3 regions of the Enterobacter chuandaensis genome follow, and region 2 is predicted to be linked to each of the others. Evidence: riboswitches for the same ligand, from Rfam matches in the RefSeq annotation. Region 2 holds a riboswitch; each other region holds the start of a gene.
What was found. Region 2 has a riboswitch for thiamine pyrophosphate ahead of thiM (hydroxyethylthiazole kinase). Riboswitches for the same ligand answer to the same signal wherever they lie in the genome.
Positions count from the first base shown of each region.

Region 1: it holds a riboswitch for thiamine pyrophosphate, as region 2 does, so the genes downstream of both, thiC (phosphomethylpyrimidine synthase ThiC) here and thiM (hydroxyethylthiazole kinase) in region 2, are expected to answer to the same signal.
Region 3: it holds a riboswitch for thiamine pyrophosphate, as region 2 does, so the genes downstream of both, thiB (thiamine ABC transporter substrate binding subunit) here and thiM (hydroxyethylthiazole kinase) in region 2, are expected to answer to the same signal.

Region 1 covers NZ_CP097173.1:243,257-247,996, reverse strand. The annotation lists gene MX657_RS01180 (YjaG family protein) at 1-154, opposite strand, end outside; gene nfi (deoxyribonuclease V) at 196-867, opposite strand; gene hemE (uroporphyrinogen decarboxylase) at 877-1,941, opposite strand; gene nudC (NAD(+) diphosphatase) at 1,980-2,753, opposite strand; gene rsd (sigma D regulator) at 2,849-3,346, shown strand; TPP riboswitch at 3,401-3,510, shown strand; gene thiC (phosphomethylpyrimidine synthase ThiC) at 3,589-4,740, shown strand, end outside.
Region 2 covers NZ_CP097173.1:3,122,739-3,127,478, reverse strand. The annotation lists gene MX657_RS15185 (glycoside hydrolase family 32 protein) at 1-209, shown strand, start outside; gene MX657_RS15180 (hypothetical protein) at 259-729, opposite strand; gene MX657_RS15175 (YadA C-terminal domain-containing protein) at 887-1,906, opposite strand; TPP riboswitch at 2,552-2,648, shown strand; gene thiM (hydroxyethylthiazole kinase) at 2,684-3,454, shown strand; gene thiD (bifunctional hydroxymethylpyrimidine kinase/phosphomethylpyrimidine kinase) at 3,451-4,251, shown strand; gene MX657_RS15160 (GntR family transcriptional regulator) at 4,294-4,740, shown strand, end outside.
Region 3 covers NZ_CP097173.1:812,147-816,886, reverse strand. The annotation lists gene sgrR (HTH-type transcriptional regulator SgrR) at 41-1,696, shown strand; TPP riboswitch at 1,733-1,833, shown strand; gene thiB (thiamine ABC transporter substrate binding subunit) at 1,865-2,848, shown strand; gene thiP (thiamine/thiamine pyrophosphate ABC transporter permease ThiP) at 2,824-4,434, shown strand; gene thiQ (thiamine ABC transporter ATP-binding protein ThiQ) at 4,418-4,740, shown strand, end outside.

The DNA of each region.
Region 1 (4,740 bases), 1.8 Mb from region 2:
GGATACGACGATAAATCTGGCCTTCGCCAAACTCCGTTTGCTTGCAGAACGCGGCATAGTTGGGGTACATGCGCTCGCACAGGCAAGCCATAAACGTCACGTGCTGCCAGCTTTCCAGCTTCTCAAGGCGCAGATGAATCGGGTTTTGTAACATGATGATGTCTCGAATCGGAAATTAGCCGCAGTTTACCTGAATCACGGCTGAATTTCCTGCCAACGAACAAAAGCCGGTCGCGAGGAGGCAACGGCATCAGCCCAGCGCGTCGGCTCCGGTAAACGGTAGCCCTTCATGCAACGCTGCACCCACGCCAGCGCGCTGTCCATGCTCACACGGTGCCCGGTCGCGATAAACAATGGATTACAGCGTGCCTTGCTGCGCCAGACCCACGCCAGCTGCTCGCCTTTATGGATAAGCGGCGCCAGTGCACCCGGCTCGGCAGAAAGAGGTTCAAACGCCCCACACAGGCGTTTCTTGGCGACACCAATGGTCGGCACGTCCACCAGCAGCCCAAAGTGGCTGGCCACGCCTAAGCGACGCGGATGGGAAATACCGTGCCCATCAACAAACAGCAGGTCAGGTTTTTGCGAAAGTTGCTCCCACGCGGCCAGCAGCGCGGGATATTCGCGGAAGGAGAGAAAGCCGGGGATGTACGGCATGGTGGTCGCGATACGCGCTACCTTGTACTCCACCAGCTCCAGCGAAGGGTATTTCAGCACCACCATCGCCGCTCGCGTCACTTCGCCGCCCTGCTCGAACCCAACGTCCGCTCCGCCAATGTACTGCGGAGGATCCTTATCCAGACGATCCTCGCGGATCACCGATGAAGCCAGTTCGATTTGCTGAGCGCGTAGCGACGCGAGATCCATAACCACTCCTTACTTGTGATACTGGGCAGAAAGCCGATGCACCGCCTCCACAAATACGCCAGCGTGTTCTGGCGGCACATCCTGATGAATGCCATGGCCGAGGTTAAAGACGTGCCCTTCACCCTGGCCGAAACCAGACAGTATAGTCGACACTTCTTCTTCAATACGTGCTGGCGGCGCATAGAGCATGGACGGATCCATGTTGCCCTGCAGCGCCACTTTGTCGCCCACGCGACGGCGCGCATCGGCAATATCGGTCGTCCAGTCGAGGCCCAGCGCGTCGCAGCCGGTCGCCGCCATCGCTTCCAGCCACTGACCGCCGCCTTTGGTAAACAGCGTCACCGGCACGCGGCGACCTTCGTTTTCACGCAGCAGGCCGTCAACGATTTTGTGCATGTAGTACAGGGAGAACTGCTGATAATCACGCCCGGTCAGCACGCCGCCCCAGGTGTCGAAAATCATCACCGATTGCGCACCGGCTTTAATCTGCGCGTTCAGATAGAGGGTAACGCTCTTCGCCAGCTTGTCGAGCAGCGCATGCAGGGCCAGCGGCTCGGCGTACATCATCTTTTTAATCATGGTGAAGGCTTTGCTACTGCCCCCTTCAACCATATAGGTCGCCAGCGTCCACGGGCTGCCGGAGAAGCCAATCAGCGGCACTTCACCTTTCAGCTCACGGCGAATAGTGCGCACAGCGTTCATCACATAGCCCAGCTCGCCTTCCGGGTCGGGGATCGGCAGCTTATCCACGTCGGCTTTACTTTTGATTGGGGAGGTGAAGCGCGGACCTTCGCCAGTTTCGAAATAGAGCCCAAGGCCCATGGCATCCGGGATGGTCAGAATGTCCGAAAAGAGAATGGCGGCATCCAGCGGGTAGCGGCGCAGCGGCTGGAGCGTCACTTCACAGGCCAGCTCGGCGTTTTTGCACAGCGACATAAAATCACCCGCCTGCGCGCGCGTGGCTTTGTACTCTGGCAGATAGCGTCCCGCCTGGCGCATCATCCACACCGGGGTGACATCAACGGGCTGGCGCAGCAGCGCACGCAGATAACGATCGTTCTTCAGTTCGGTCATTTTTGCAGTTCCTTAAGCGTCATGGCCTCAGTGTAACACTACTCATACTCGGCCCGACACATCGCCACGGTATCTTCTATCAGCCGACGCGCCACCGTACCCGGTGGGGGTAAAAGAGGCAAATCGTCATAACGATACCAGTTCGCCTCCAGCAGCTCTTTCTGGTCGATAACGATCTCGCCGCTGTCGTATTCCGCCATAAACGCGGTCATCAACGACATCGGGAACGGCCACGGCTGCGACGTCACGTAGCGCAGGTTTTTCACCTTGATTCCGCTCTCTTCCATCACCTCGCGCGCCACCGCCTGCTCCAGCGTTTCGCCCACTTCGACGAAACCGGCCAGCACGGTATGAATGCCGTTGCGATGGCGGGTATGCTGCGCCAGCAGGATGGAATCGTCCCGGCGGATGGCGACGATGATGCACGGCGCAATCTGCGGATAGTAGCGTTCACGGCAGTGGCCGCAGAGCAGAGCCCACTCGGTTTTGCTCGGGTGCATGGTGTGTCCGCAGTAACCGCAGTATTTGTGCGAGCGATAAAACTCCGCCAGCTGCACGCCCCGCCCCGCCAGCTGGAACAGCCCCGCGTCCAGATCCAGCACCTGGCGAACGGATCCCATATCCTGACGCCGGGATTGCCGGATCAACCACACCGGATCGCCCTGCCACTCGCCGATTCGCAGAGCGGGCTGACCGACAAGATCGAAGATTTCTGCCGCACCGTAGGGGATTTCTCCACCGGGCAGCCACAACTTTTGTTCGTGGCTGACGATCCACCAACCCAGATCTGATTTTTCAATAATACGATCCATATCTATTGCACTACCTTCGCTTCACTGACATGTTGTTAGCATTGTGGTTACATTTTGGGTAAGTAGATCCCATTCTAAACTTTGCGGAGTCGACCATGTTAAACCAGCTAGAAAGCCTGACGGAGCGCGTTGGAGGAAGTAACACACTGGTGGATCGCTGGCTACATGTACGCAAGCATCTCCTCGTGGCGTATTACAATCTGGTCGGTCTTAAGCCTGGCAAAGAATCCTTTATGCGGCTGAATGAAAAAGCGCTGGATGATTTTTGTCAGAGCCTGGTCGACTACCTTTCCGACGGCCATTTCAACATTTATGAACGCATTATCCGCGAAATGGAAGGCACAACCCCCTGTTTAGCGGCCAGCAAACTTTGTCCGCTGCTGGAAGCCAACACTCAGCAGATCATGGATTACTACGATTCCACGCTCGAGAATGCCATCGATCACGATAATTATCTTGAGTTCCAGCAGGCGCTATCCGACCTCGGTGAAGCGCTGGAAGAACGATTCACGCTGGAAGATAAGCTGATTGCCCTCGCACTGGACCATGATTTGAACATCATTAACGAAGAGAACGTCGTGCGCCCTGCTTGAGTTCTTAATCGTTAACGAGTAATTTACAACCATTCGCCCCTCTCACGAGGGGGATTTTTCTTGTCGGAGTGCCCAGTGTGAAAGCACGGGCTGAGACCGTTAATTCGGGATCCGCGGAACCTGATCAGGCTAATACCTGCGAAGGGAACAAGAGTCACACTGCTGTTGTATCGCCCCCGGGCGATCTTCTCTTGCTTCATCCGTCGTCTGACAAGCCATGTCCTTCACTTTTGGAATGAGCTATGTCTACTACTAAACTGACCCGCCGCGAACAGCGCGAACACGCCCAACGCTTCATCGACACCCTGGAAGGCACCGCTTTCCCGAACTCGAAACGCATCTACATTTCCGGCTCGCAGGCCAATATCCGCGTCCCAATGCGTGAAATCCAGCTCAGCCCGACGCTTATCGGCGGCAGCAAAGATAACCCGCAGTACGAAGACAACGAAGCCGTACCGGTATACGACACCTCCGGTCCGTACGGCGACCCTGATGTTGCCATCAACGTGCAGCAGGGTCTGGCAAAGCTGCGCCAGCCCTGGATTGACGCGCGTAACGACTGCGAAGAGCTGAGCGTGCGCAGCTCGGCGTACACCAAAGAGCGCCTGGCCGACGACGGTCTGGACGAGCTGCGCTTTACCGGCCTGCTGACGCCAAAACGCGCCATAGCAGGCAAATGCGTAACCCAGCTGCACTACGCGCGCCAGGGCATCGTTACGCCGGAGATGGAGTTCATCGCCATTCGTGAAAACATGGGCCGCGAGCGTATCCGCAGCGAAGTGCTGCGCTACCAGCATCCGGGTGAAGGCTTCGGCGCTCGCCTGCCGGAGAACATCACGCCGGAGTTTGTGCGTGACGAAGTGGCCGCCGGGCGCGCCATTATCCCCGCCAACATCAACCACCCGGAATCCGAGCCGATGATTATTGGCCGCAACTTCCTGGTGAAGGTCAACGCGAACATCGGTAACTCGGCAGTGACCTCCTCCATCGAAGAAGAGGTGGAAAAGCTGGTCTGGTCCACGCGCTGGGGTGCGGACACGGTGATGGACCTCTCCACTGGCCGCTACATCCATGAAACCCGCGAGTGGATCCTGCGTAACAGCCCGGTGCCGATCGGTACCGTCCCGATTTATCAGGCGCTGGAGAAGGTCAACGGCATCGCCGAAAACCTCACCTGGGAGGCGTTCCGCGACACGCTGCTGGAGCAGGCCGAGCAGGGCGTGGACTACTTCACCATTCACGCGGGCGTGCTGTTGCGCTACGTGCCGATGACGGCGAAACGTCTGACCGGCATCGTCTCGCGCGGCGGCTCCATCATGGCGAAGTGGTGCCTGTCCCATCATCAGGAAAACTTCCTCTACGAGCACTTCCGCGAGATCTGCGAAATCTGTGCC
Region 2 (4,740 bases):
GCGGCACCCGAAGCGTCGCGCTTAACCTGAACGACACGCTAAGCCTGCGCCTGTTCGTTGACAGCTCGTCTGTGGAAGTGTTTGTCAATGAAGGTGAGGCGTGCCTCAGCAGCCGCATTTACCCTGATGAAGGGGCGCACGAACTGGCATTGTTTGCCTGGACGGGAACGGCATCGCTTATTAATGCCGGGGCGTGGCAGCTAGAGTAATACGTTAAGGCCTGCAAATTAAAAAGGCGACAGGTGTCGCCTCTGTTTTCTATTTAATCTTTGTTGCGTAACCTTCAAACTTTCCCTCTTTACTCACCGCTAATTTGCCTTTAGCGGGATAGTAAATGAAGGTGTATAGCCCTTGTGAATAAACTTTTGCCTGAGGCTCGTTTTCATCCAGCGCGCCCAATACGCCATCGACATTTAGGATCTCGCCTTTAATCGTGATCTTCATTCCTTCCCATTTAAAGGTGTGAACCGCTTTAGCTGCCTGTGCATGTTGCTTCGCATTTTTTTTAGCCCAGATACCCGTACCCGCAGCGGCATCACGTGCGTTCGCCCATGCTGCATTTTGTGCGGCTTCATTGTAAACATTCTGGCGATTTTGCTCAGCCAGGTAGCAGGTATCTTTGCTAATACCCTGGCGCTCACATTCGGCCATGCGCTGAGCAGGTGAAGTACATGCAGAAATCAGGATGGCAGCACTAGCTATTAGTACCGCTGAGAGTGACTTTATCATTATGATGATACCTTAGATGAAATATTCGATAGAAGGAGGTTTAATAGCCGCAAATATAATAAGTCTGATACATAATACCTAACCATGCGCCAACGATAATAAGCATCAGGTACAATATTACAGAGATAACAATGTATTTTGTCATGCTGGTTATTTATTAAAAGCCGATTCCTACGCCGACTGAAGCTCCCATGTTATTTGCTGTATCATCAGAGAAGCTCACTTTACCAACCATATGTTCGTTAAAGTTAACCGACGCCCCAACCGCTAAAGCGCTTTCACCGTTGTAAGTCGCACCGCCAGCCGAGAACATCACGCGCTGATTCGTTTGCACCTGTGGTAAACCGGCCATCGCCATCGCGCCACTGATACCCGCGTTTGCTTCTTTCTTGTTATTATCGACTTCCTCACGCAGCGATCTAAATTGCTGGTTGGTGTTGTTATTCAGAGCCTGTAATGTCTGTTTGGTAGCCTGCAGTTCCTGTGCTTTGGCAGTAATAGCCTGACTATTAGTTGTGACTTTAGCTTGTGTTGCCGTGTCTACCTGCGTTCGTGTCACGGTGGTCATCACGCCATCTTTACCATTCGCTCCATCACGTCCGTTAACTCCAGCAACGCCTTGTGCGCCCGTAGAACCGGTATCGCCTTTATCGCCTTTAGCGCCATCTTTTCCATCTACGCCGTTAGTGGGTTTTGGTGTATTCTCAAGAGCTAACAGGCGGCTATCTTGCACAGCATTAACAGTTTCAATATCAGTAATTGCAGTTCCGTTAGTAAGCACGCCTTTTAACGCCACATCACCTTTTGTATTAGCGGTGTCGGCAAGAGCGCCTGCTAATTTAGCTTCCTGATCTACGTGAGAAACAGTCGTTTGAAGAGAGGAGATATCAGCGGTGTTCGTGCTGATATTATTTTTACTTACGTTGATCTCGTCTTGCATTCGTTCACGATCGCCTTGCAAGTTATAGATCTGCCCGTCTTGCGTTACGTTTTCAGCTTTCATATTATCCAGATTATAAGCGGTATTATCAGTGCCCTGAATCTGAATAAAAGTACCTGCGTTGGATACGTTATCGTTAAGGTTTACGTTTACATCTGCAGCTTTAGTTACATTTATAGAACCAGTCAAAATAACGCCGGATACAAAAAATGCAACGGCATTTTTAGCAAGTTTCATTTTAAAAGCACTCATCATTTAAAAAGTAAAAATGGGTAAGGCTAGCTATCCTGGCGTGTTGATGTAACGTCTGGTTACGCCTGATTAAAATAACGGGGTTACGTAGAATTTTGAATAAATCACTTAATTCGTAACGTGCAGTAACTATCAATTAATGCGAGTTTTTGGATATTGATCTAAATCATAAATGGCATGAATAGCCAAAGTGAGTTTTTAAGGGGTGTCGCAAAATATCTCAATGTTTACATTAACTTATAAGGTGCGTGGCCAGATGCACGTTTCGTGTTAACCCCTTGATTGAGAGGCTAAATATTTAGCGGGGTTAAACGGTTTGGGGTTCACTTTATATTTCATTCGAAATAAGATTTAATGCTTTATGAAACATAAAATAGACTAACTGAAAGCGGAAAAAAATTATGTTGGTAGAGCTATTTCTTAAACGCTGAAAAAAGTGAGTGTTTCTTGGACGTAATGTAATTGTTATAGAAAATGGTGTTGATTCAAAGGAGGGGCATAATAGTCCTGTAATTATCGCTGCTAGCCTTTTCTTTCGCACCACCGCTGCATGAAGAAAGCGAACCTCGAAAGGGCGCTTGCGTCAGCATGAAACTTCCCCTAATCTGGCAAAAAGTAAGTCAATTCTTACCAAATGACTCGGGGTGCCCTTCTTTGTGAAGGCTGAGAAATACCCGTATTACCTGATCTGGATAATGCCAGCGTAGGGAAGTCAGATGCCTTCCCGGTCATCGCTTCTTCACGCAAGGCAGGAGCGAAACCATGCAGCCTGACCTGCTCGATTTACACGTTTTACACCACTTCCGAACCCGTTCTCCACTGACCCACTGTATGACCAACGACGTCGTACAGACCTTTACGGCTAACGTTTTGCTGGCGCTGGGTGCATCCCCCGCGATGGTGATTGAGGCCGAAGAGGCTGAACAGTTCGCCGCCATCGCCGATGCGCTGCTGATTAACGTCGGCACGCTGACCTCTCCGCGAGCGCAGTCGATGCGTCGGGCGATTGAAAGCGCGGTGGCGGCAGGTAAACCCTGGACGCTGGACCCGGTTGCGGTGGGTGCCCTGACGTTCCGCACCCGCTTTTGCCATCAAATCCTGGCCCTGAAACCGGCCGCCATTCGCGGCAACGCCTCCGAAATCCTGGCCCTTGCCGGAATGAGCGCGGGCGGGCGCGGCGTTGATACCACCGACACTGCCGCCAGCGCGTTGCCTGCCGCTCAGGCGCTGGCCCGTCAGACCCATGCCATTGTGGTCGTCACCGGCGAGGTGGATTACATCACTGACGGAGAGCGGACCCGAACGGTCACGGGCGGAGACCCGTTAATGACCCGCGTGGTGGGAACCGGGTGCGCGCTTTCTGCCGTTGTGGCGGCGAGCTGCTCGCTGCCGGGCGACCGGCTGGATAACGTTGCCGCCGCCTGCGGATGGATGAAGCGTGCCGGAACGCAAGCCGTTGCGCAGTCACATGGGCCAGGCAGTTTTGCCAGCGCGTTCCTGGATGCGCTCTATACGCTGGAGGAGCAGGCATGAAACGGATTAACGCCCTCACTATCGCCGGTACCGACCCCAGCGGCGGCGCAGGTATCCAGGCTGACCTGAAAACCTTCTCCGCGCTGGGTGCCTATGGCTGCTCGGTGATTACCGCGCTGGTGGCGCAAAACACGCGCGGGGTGCAGTCGGTCTACCGTATCGAGCCGGATTTTGTCGCCGCGCAGTTGGATTCGGTATTCAGCGACGTGCGCATTGATACCACCAAAATTGGCATGCTGGCCGAAACGGATATTGTGGAAGCGGTAGCCGAGCGGCTTATACGCTATCAGGTGCAAAACGTGGTGCTGGATACCGTTATGCTGGCAAAAAGCGGCGATCCGCTGCTCTCCGTCTCCGCCGTTGAGACGCTGCGCAGTAAGTTGCTGCCGCAGGTGGCGCTCATCACGCCCAATCTGCCGGAAGCCGCCGCGCTGTTAGGCACCTCGCACGCAAAAACAGAACGTGAGATGAAAGAGCAGGGGAAAGCGCTGCTGGCGATGGGGTGCGGGGCGGTGCTGATGAAAGGCGGGCATCTGGATGATGCCGAAAGTCCGGACTGGCTTTTCACCCGTGACGGCGAACAGCGTTTTACGACCCCGCGCGTACAGACCAAAAACACCCACGGCACGGGGTGCACTCTCTCTTCCGCGCTGGCGGCGCTGCGTCCCCGGCATGACAGCTGGGCCGATACGGTGCGTGAAGCGAAAACCTGGCTCTCGGCCGCACTTGCCAAAGCCGATACTCTGGAGGTGGGTCACGGTATTGGGCCGGTTCACCATTTTCATGAATGGTGGTAAGCCTTATACTGGCAAGAAACACCACGCCTGAGAAAAACAGAGATGGAACAAGCGCATACCCGGTTAATCGCTCAACTGAATGAACGGATCGCCGCGCCGGACAACACGCCGCTGTACCTGAAATTTGCCGAAACGGTTAAAAACGCGGTGCGCAGCGGCGTGCTGGAGCACGGGAATATTCTCCCCGGCGAGCGCGATTTAAGCCAGTTAACCGGGGTGTCGCGCATTACCGTGCGTAAAGCGATGCAGGCGCTGGAGGCTGAGGGCGTGGTGACGCGGGCCCGGGGCTACGGGACGCAAATCAACAACATCTTTGAGTATTCGCTCAAGGCGGCGCGCGGGTTCTCACAGCAGGTAGTGCTGCGCGGCCAAAAGCCCAATACGCTGTGGGTCAACAAACGGGTGGTGAAGTGCCCGGATGAGGTGGCCAATCACCTTTCAATTCCCCCGGAGAGCGAGGTTTTCCTGCTCAAACGCATTCGCTACGTT
Region 3 (4,740 bases), 2.3 Mb from region 2:
ATAAATAAATTGCTGGTTTTTTGTCAGGAGTTCCCCTTTTATGCCTTCTGGTCGTCTGCAACAACAATTTATCCGCCTCTGGCAATGCTGCGAGGGGCAATCGCAGGAGACCACGCTGAACGAGCTGGCTGACCTGCTCAGCTGTTCACGCCGACATATGCGCACGTTGCTCAACACCATGCAGCAGCAGGGCTGGCTGAACTGGGAAGCCGAGGCCGGACGCGGTAAGCGCTCGCGCCTGACCTTCCTCTATACCGGGCTGGCGCTGCAGCAGCAGCGAGCGGAAGATCTGCTGGAGCAGGACCGCATCGATCAGCTGGTACAGCTGGTGGGCGACAAGGCCGCCGTGCGCCAGATGCTGGTCTCACACCTTGGGCGCAGTTTTCGTCAGGGTCGGCATATTCTGCGGGTGCTCTACTACCGTCCGATGAAAAATCTGTTGCCCGGCACGGCATTACGGCGCTCTGAAACCCACATGGCCCGACAAATTTTCAGCGGCCTGACGCGCATAAATGAGGAAAACGGGGAACTGGAAGCGGATATCGCCCACCACTGGCAGCAGCTTTCTCCCCTGCACTGGCGTTTCTTTTTACGCCCGGGCATTCACTTCCACCACGGTCGCGAGCTGGAGATGAGTGACGTCATCGCCTCTCTGGAACGCGCCCGCACGCTTCCGCTCTACTCGCACATCTCGCGCATTCACTCCCCCACGGCCTGGACGCTGGATATTGAGCTGTCTCAGCAGGATAAGTGGCTGCCCTGGCTGCTGGGCTATGTGCCGTCGATGATCCTGCCCGGCGAGTGGGAATCGCTGAGCAATTTTGCCAGCCAGCCGATTGGCACCGGTCCCTACGCCGTCTCGCGCAATAACAACAATCAGCTCAAGATACGCGCCTTTGACGACTATTTTGGCTACCGGGCGTTGATCGACGAAGTGAACGTCTGGGTGCTGCCGGACCTTAACGAAGAGCTGAGCGCCGGGCTAACGCTGGAAGGCCCAACCACCGGTGAAAAGGCCGTCGAGAGCCGCCTTGAGGAGGGCTGTTATTATCTGCTGTTTGACCGTCGCACCCATCGCGGGGCAAGCCACGACGTGCGTCAGTGGGTAAGCCACATTCTGGCCCCTGCGAACCTGATCTACCATGCCGACATTCAGTATCAGGCCTGGTGGTTCCCGGCCTACGGCCTGCTTCCACGCTGGCACCACGCGCGTCCCGCACGCTGCGAAAAGCCTGCCGGGCTGGAATCCATCACCCTGACCTACTACCGCGAGCACGTGGAGCACCGCTTTATCGCTAAAATCATGATCCGGCTGCTGGCGGCCGAGGGGGTCACGCTGGAGGTCAACGAAGTCGACTATGACGAATGGCACCAGGGGGATATCACCAGTGATATCTGGCTCAACAGCGCCAACTTCACCCTGCCGCTCGATTTCTCGCTCTTCTCGCACCTGTATGAAGTCCCGCTGATCCAGCACTGCATCGATCGGGACTGGCAGCAGGACGCCGCCGGGTGGCGCGCGGGTGAGATGAATCTGGCCACCTGGTGCCAGCAGTTGCTGGCCGAACAGGCGATCGTGCCGCTGATCCACCACTGGCTGATGATCCAGGGGCAGCGCAGCATGCGCGGCCTGCGGATGAATACCCTGGGCTGGTTTGATTTTAAATCCGCCTGGTTTGCGCCGCCGGAGCCATAACGCTTTCGTAATATTCACCAAATCATTACAATACTGCCGTTCTCAACGGGGTGCTGCATCACTGATGTGCGCTGAGATAATACCCGTCGAACCTGATCCGGATAACGCCGGCGAAGGGATTTGAGGCTGTCGCTCAAAATCCTTTGCCACTCAACCCTGAGGTGCAAAGTGTTAAAAAACGTTCTTCCCCTGCTGGCGCTGGTTGCGCTGCCTGTTTTTGCTAAGCCCGTCCTGACGGTCTACACCTACGACTCCTTCTCCGCTGACTGGGGCCCTGGCCCGGTGGTGAAAAAAGCCTTCGAAGCCGACTGCAACTGCGAGCTGAAGTTCGTCGCGCTGGAAGATGGCGTGTCGCTGCTCAACCGTCTGCGCATGGAAGGGAAAAACAGCAAGGCCGACGTGGTGCTCGGGCTGGATAACAACCTGCTGGAAGCCGCGACGCAAACCAAACTGTTTGCCAAAAGCGGCGTGGCGGCAGATGCCGTTAACGTGCCGGGCGGCTGGAAAAACGACACCTTTGTGCCGTTCGATTACGGCTACTTTGCTTTTGTTTACGACAAAAACAAGCTGAAAAACCCGCCAAAGAGCCTGAAAGAGCTGGTCGAAAGTGACCAGAAGTGGCGCGTGATTTACGAAGATCCGCGCACCAGCACGCCGGGTCTGGGCCTGCTGCTGTGGATGCAGAAAGTCTACGGGGATAAAGCGCCGGAAGCGTGGCAGAAGCTGGCCGCTAAAACCGTCACCGTCACCAAAGGCTGGAGCGAAGCCTACGGCCTGTTCCTGAAAGGAGAAAGCGATCTTGTGCTGAGCTACACCACCTCTCCGGCCTACCACATTATCGCCGAAAAGAAAGACAACTACGCGGCTGCGAATTTCGCTGAAGGTCACTACCTGCAGGTGGAAGTGGCGGCCCGTACCGCCGCCAGCAAGCAGCCGGAACTGGCCGAGAAGTTCCTGAAATTTATGGTTTCACCGGCGTTCCAGAACGCCATTCCCGCAGGCAACTGGATGTATCCGGTCACTGACGTTGCGCTGCCCGCAGGTTTCGAGCAGTTGACCAAACCAACAACCTCGCTGGAGTTTACGCCGCAGCAGGTTGCCGCGCAGCGTGCCGCATGGGTAAGTGAATGGCAACGCGCCGTCAGCCGTTAATTCCCGGCTGGTTAATGCCCGGTCTGCTCGCCGCCCTGCTGATGGTGGCGGTCAGCCTGGGGGCGTTCCTTGCACTGTGGTTTAACGCGCCGGAGAGCGACCTGTTTGCGCTCTGGCACGACAGCTATCTCTGGCACGTTATCCGGTTCTCCTTCTGGCAGGCGTTTCTCTCCGCGCTGCTGTCGACGCTCCCGGCCATCTTCCTCGCGCGGGCGCTGTACCGCAGACGCTTTCCCGGCAGGCAGGCGCTGCTGCGCCTGTGCGCCATGACGCTGATCCTGCCGGTTCTGGTGGCCGTTTTTGGTATTCTGAGCGTCTACGGTCGCCAGGGCTGGCTGGCCTCGCTCTTTGCGTCTTCAGGCCTGGAATGGACCTTCTCTCCCTACGGGCTGAAGGGCATTCTGCTTGCGCACGTCTTTTTCAATATGCCAATGGCAACGCGTCTCTTTTTGCAGGCGCTGGAGAACATACCCGGTGAGCAGCGCCAGATTGCCGCCCAACTCGGCATGCGCGGCTGGTCATTCTTCCACTTTGTTGAATGGCCGTGGCTGCGCCGCCAGATTGCCCCGGTAGCCGCACTGATCTTTATGCTCTGCTTTGCCAGCTTTGCCACCGTGCTCTCTCTCGGCGGCGGGCCGCAGGCGACTACCATCGAGCTGGCAATCTATCAGGCCTTAAGTTACGACTACGATCCGGGCCGCGCCGCGCTGCTGGCGATGGTGCAGATGGCATGCTGCCTTGTGCTGGTGTTGCTGAGCCAGCGTCTGAGTAAAGCGATTCCCGCAGGAAGCAACAGCATTACAGGCTGGCGCGATCCGCAGGACAGCCTGCACAGCCGCGTCTCGGATTTTATGCTGATCGCGCTGGCGCTCCTGCTTCTGCTGCCGCCACTGCTGGCTGTTATCATTGATGGTCTGAATATGAACGTGCTGTCAGTACTGCAACAGCCCGTCCTCTGGCAAGCGACATGGACCTCATTGCGCATCGCGCTGGCAGCGGGGCTAATCTGCGTGACGCTGACCATGATGCTGCTCTGGAGCAGCCGCGAGCTGTACGCGCGACATGCCCGTAGAGCCGGACACGCGCTGGAGCTGTCGGGCATGCTGATTCTGGCGATGCCGGGCATCGTGCTGGCGACAGGGTTCTTTTTGCTGTTCAACAGCACCATCGGCCTGCCGGAAAGTGCCGACGGCATCGTGATTTTCACCAACGCACTGATGGCCATCCCTTACGCGCTCAAGGTGCTGGAAAACCCGATGCGCGACGTCAATAGCCGCTACAGTTTGCTGTGCCAGTCGCTGGGCATGAAAGGCTGGCAGCGTCTGAAAGTGGTGGAACTCCGCGCGCTGAAACGCCCGCTCGCCCAGGCGCTGGCCTTCGCCTGCGTGCTGTCGATTGGCGATTTTGGCGTAGTGGCGCTCTTTGGCAATGAAGATTTCCGCACGCTGCCGTTCTGGCTTTATCAGCAAATTGGCTCCTATCGCAGCCAGGACGGCGCGGTCACGGCACTTTTACTGCTGGTGCTGTGCTTTGCGTTATTTACCGTTATCGAAAAACTTCCGGGGCGTGATGTTAAAACTGACTGATGTAACCTGGCTTTACCAGCATCTGCCGATGCGCTTCACGCTCTCCGTGCGTCAGGGGGAGATGGTCGCTGTACTTGGCCCAAGCGGCGCGGGAAAAAGTACCCTGCTCAATTTAATTGCCGGTTTTTTGCCGCCTGCCAGCGGGTCGATAGTCATCGATAATCGTGATTTCACCCATGCCCCTCCGGCTAAACGCCCGGTATCGATGCTGTTTCAGGAAAACAATTTGTTCAATCATCTTACGGTGTGGCAGAACATCGCGCTGGGGATGGATCCGGGGTTAAAACTCGATGCTGCGCAGCGGCA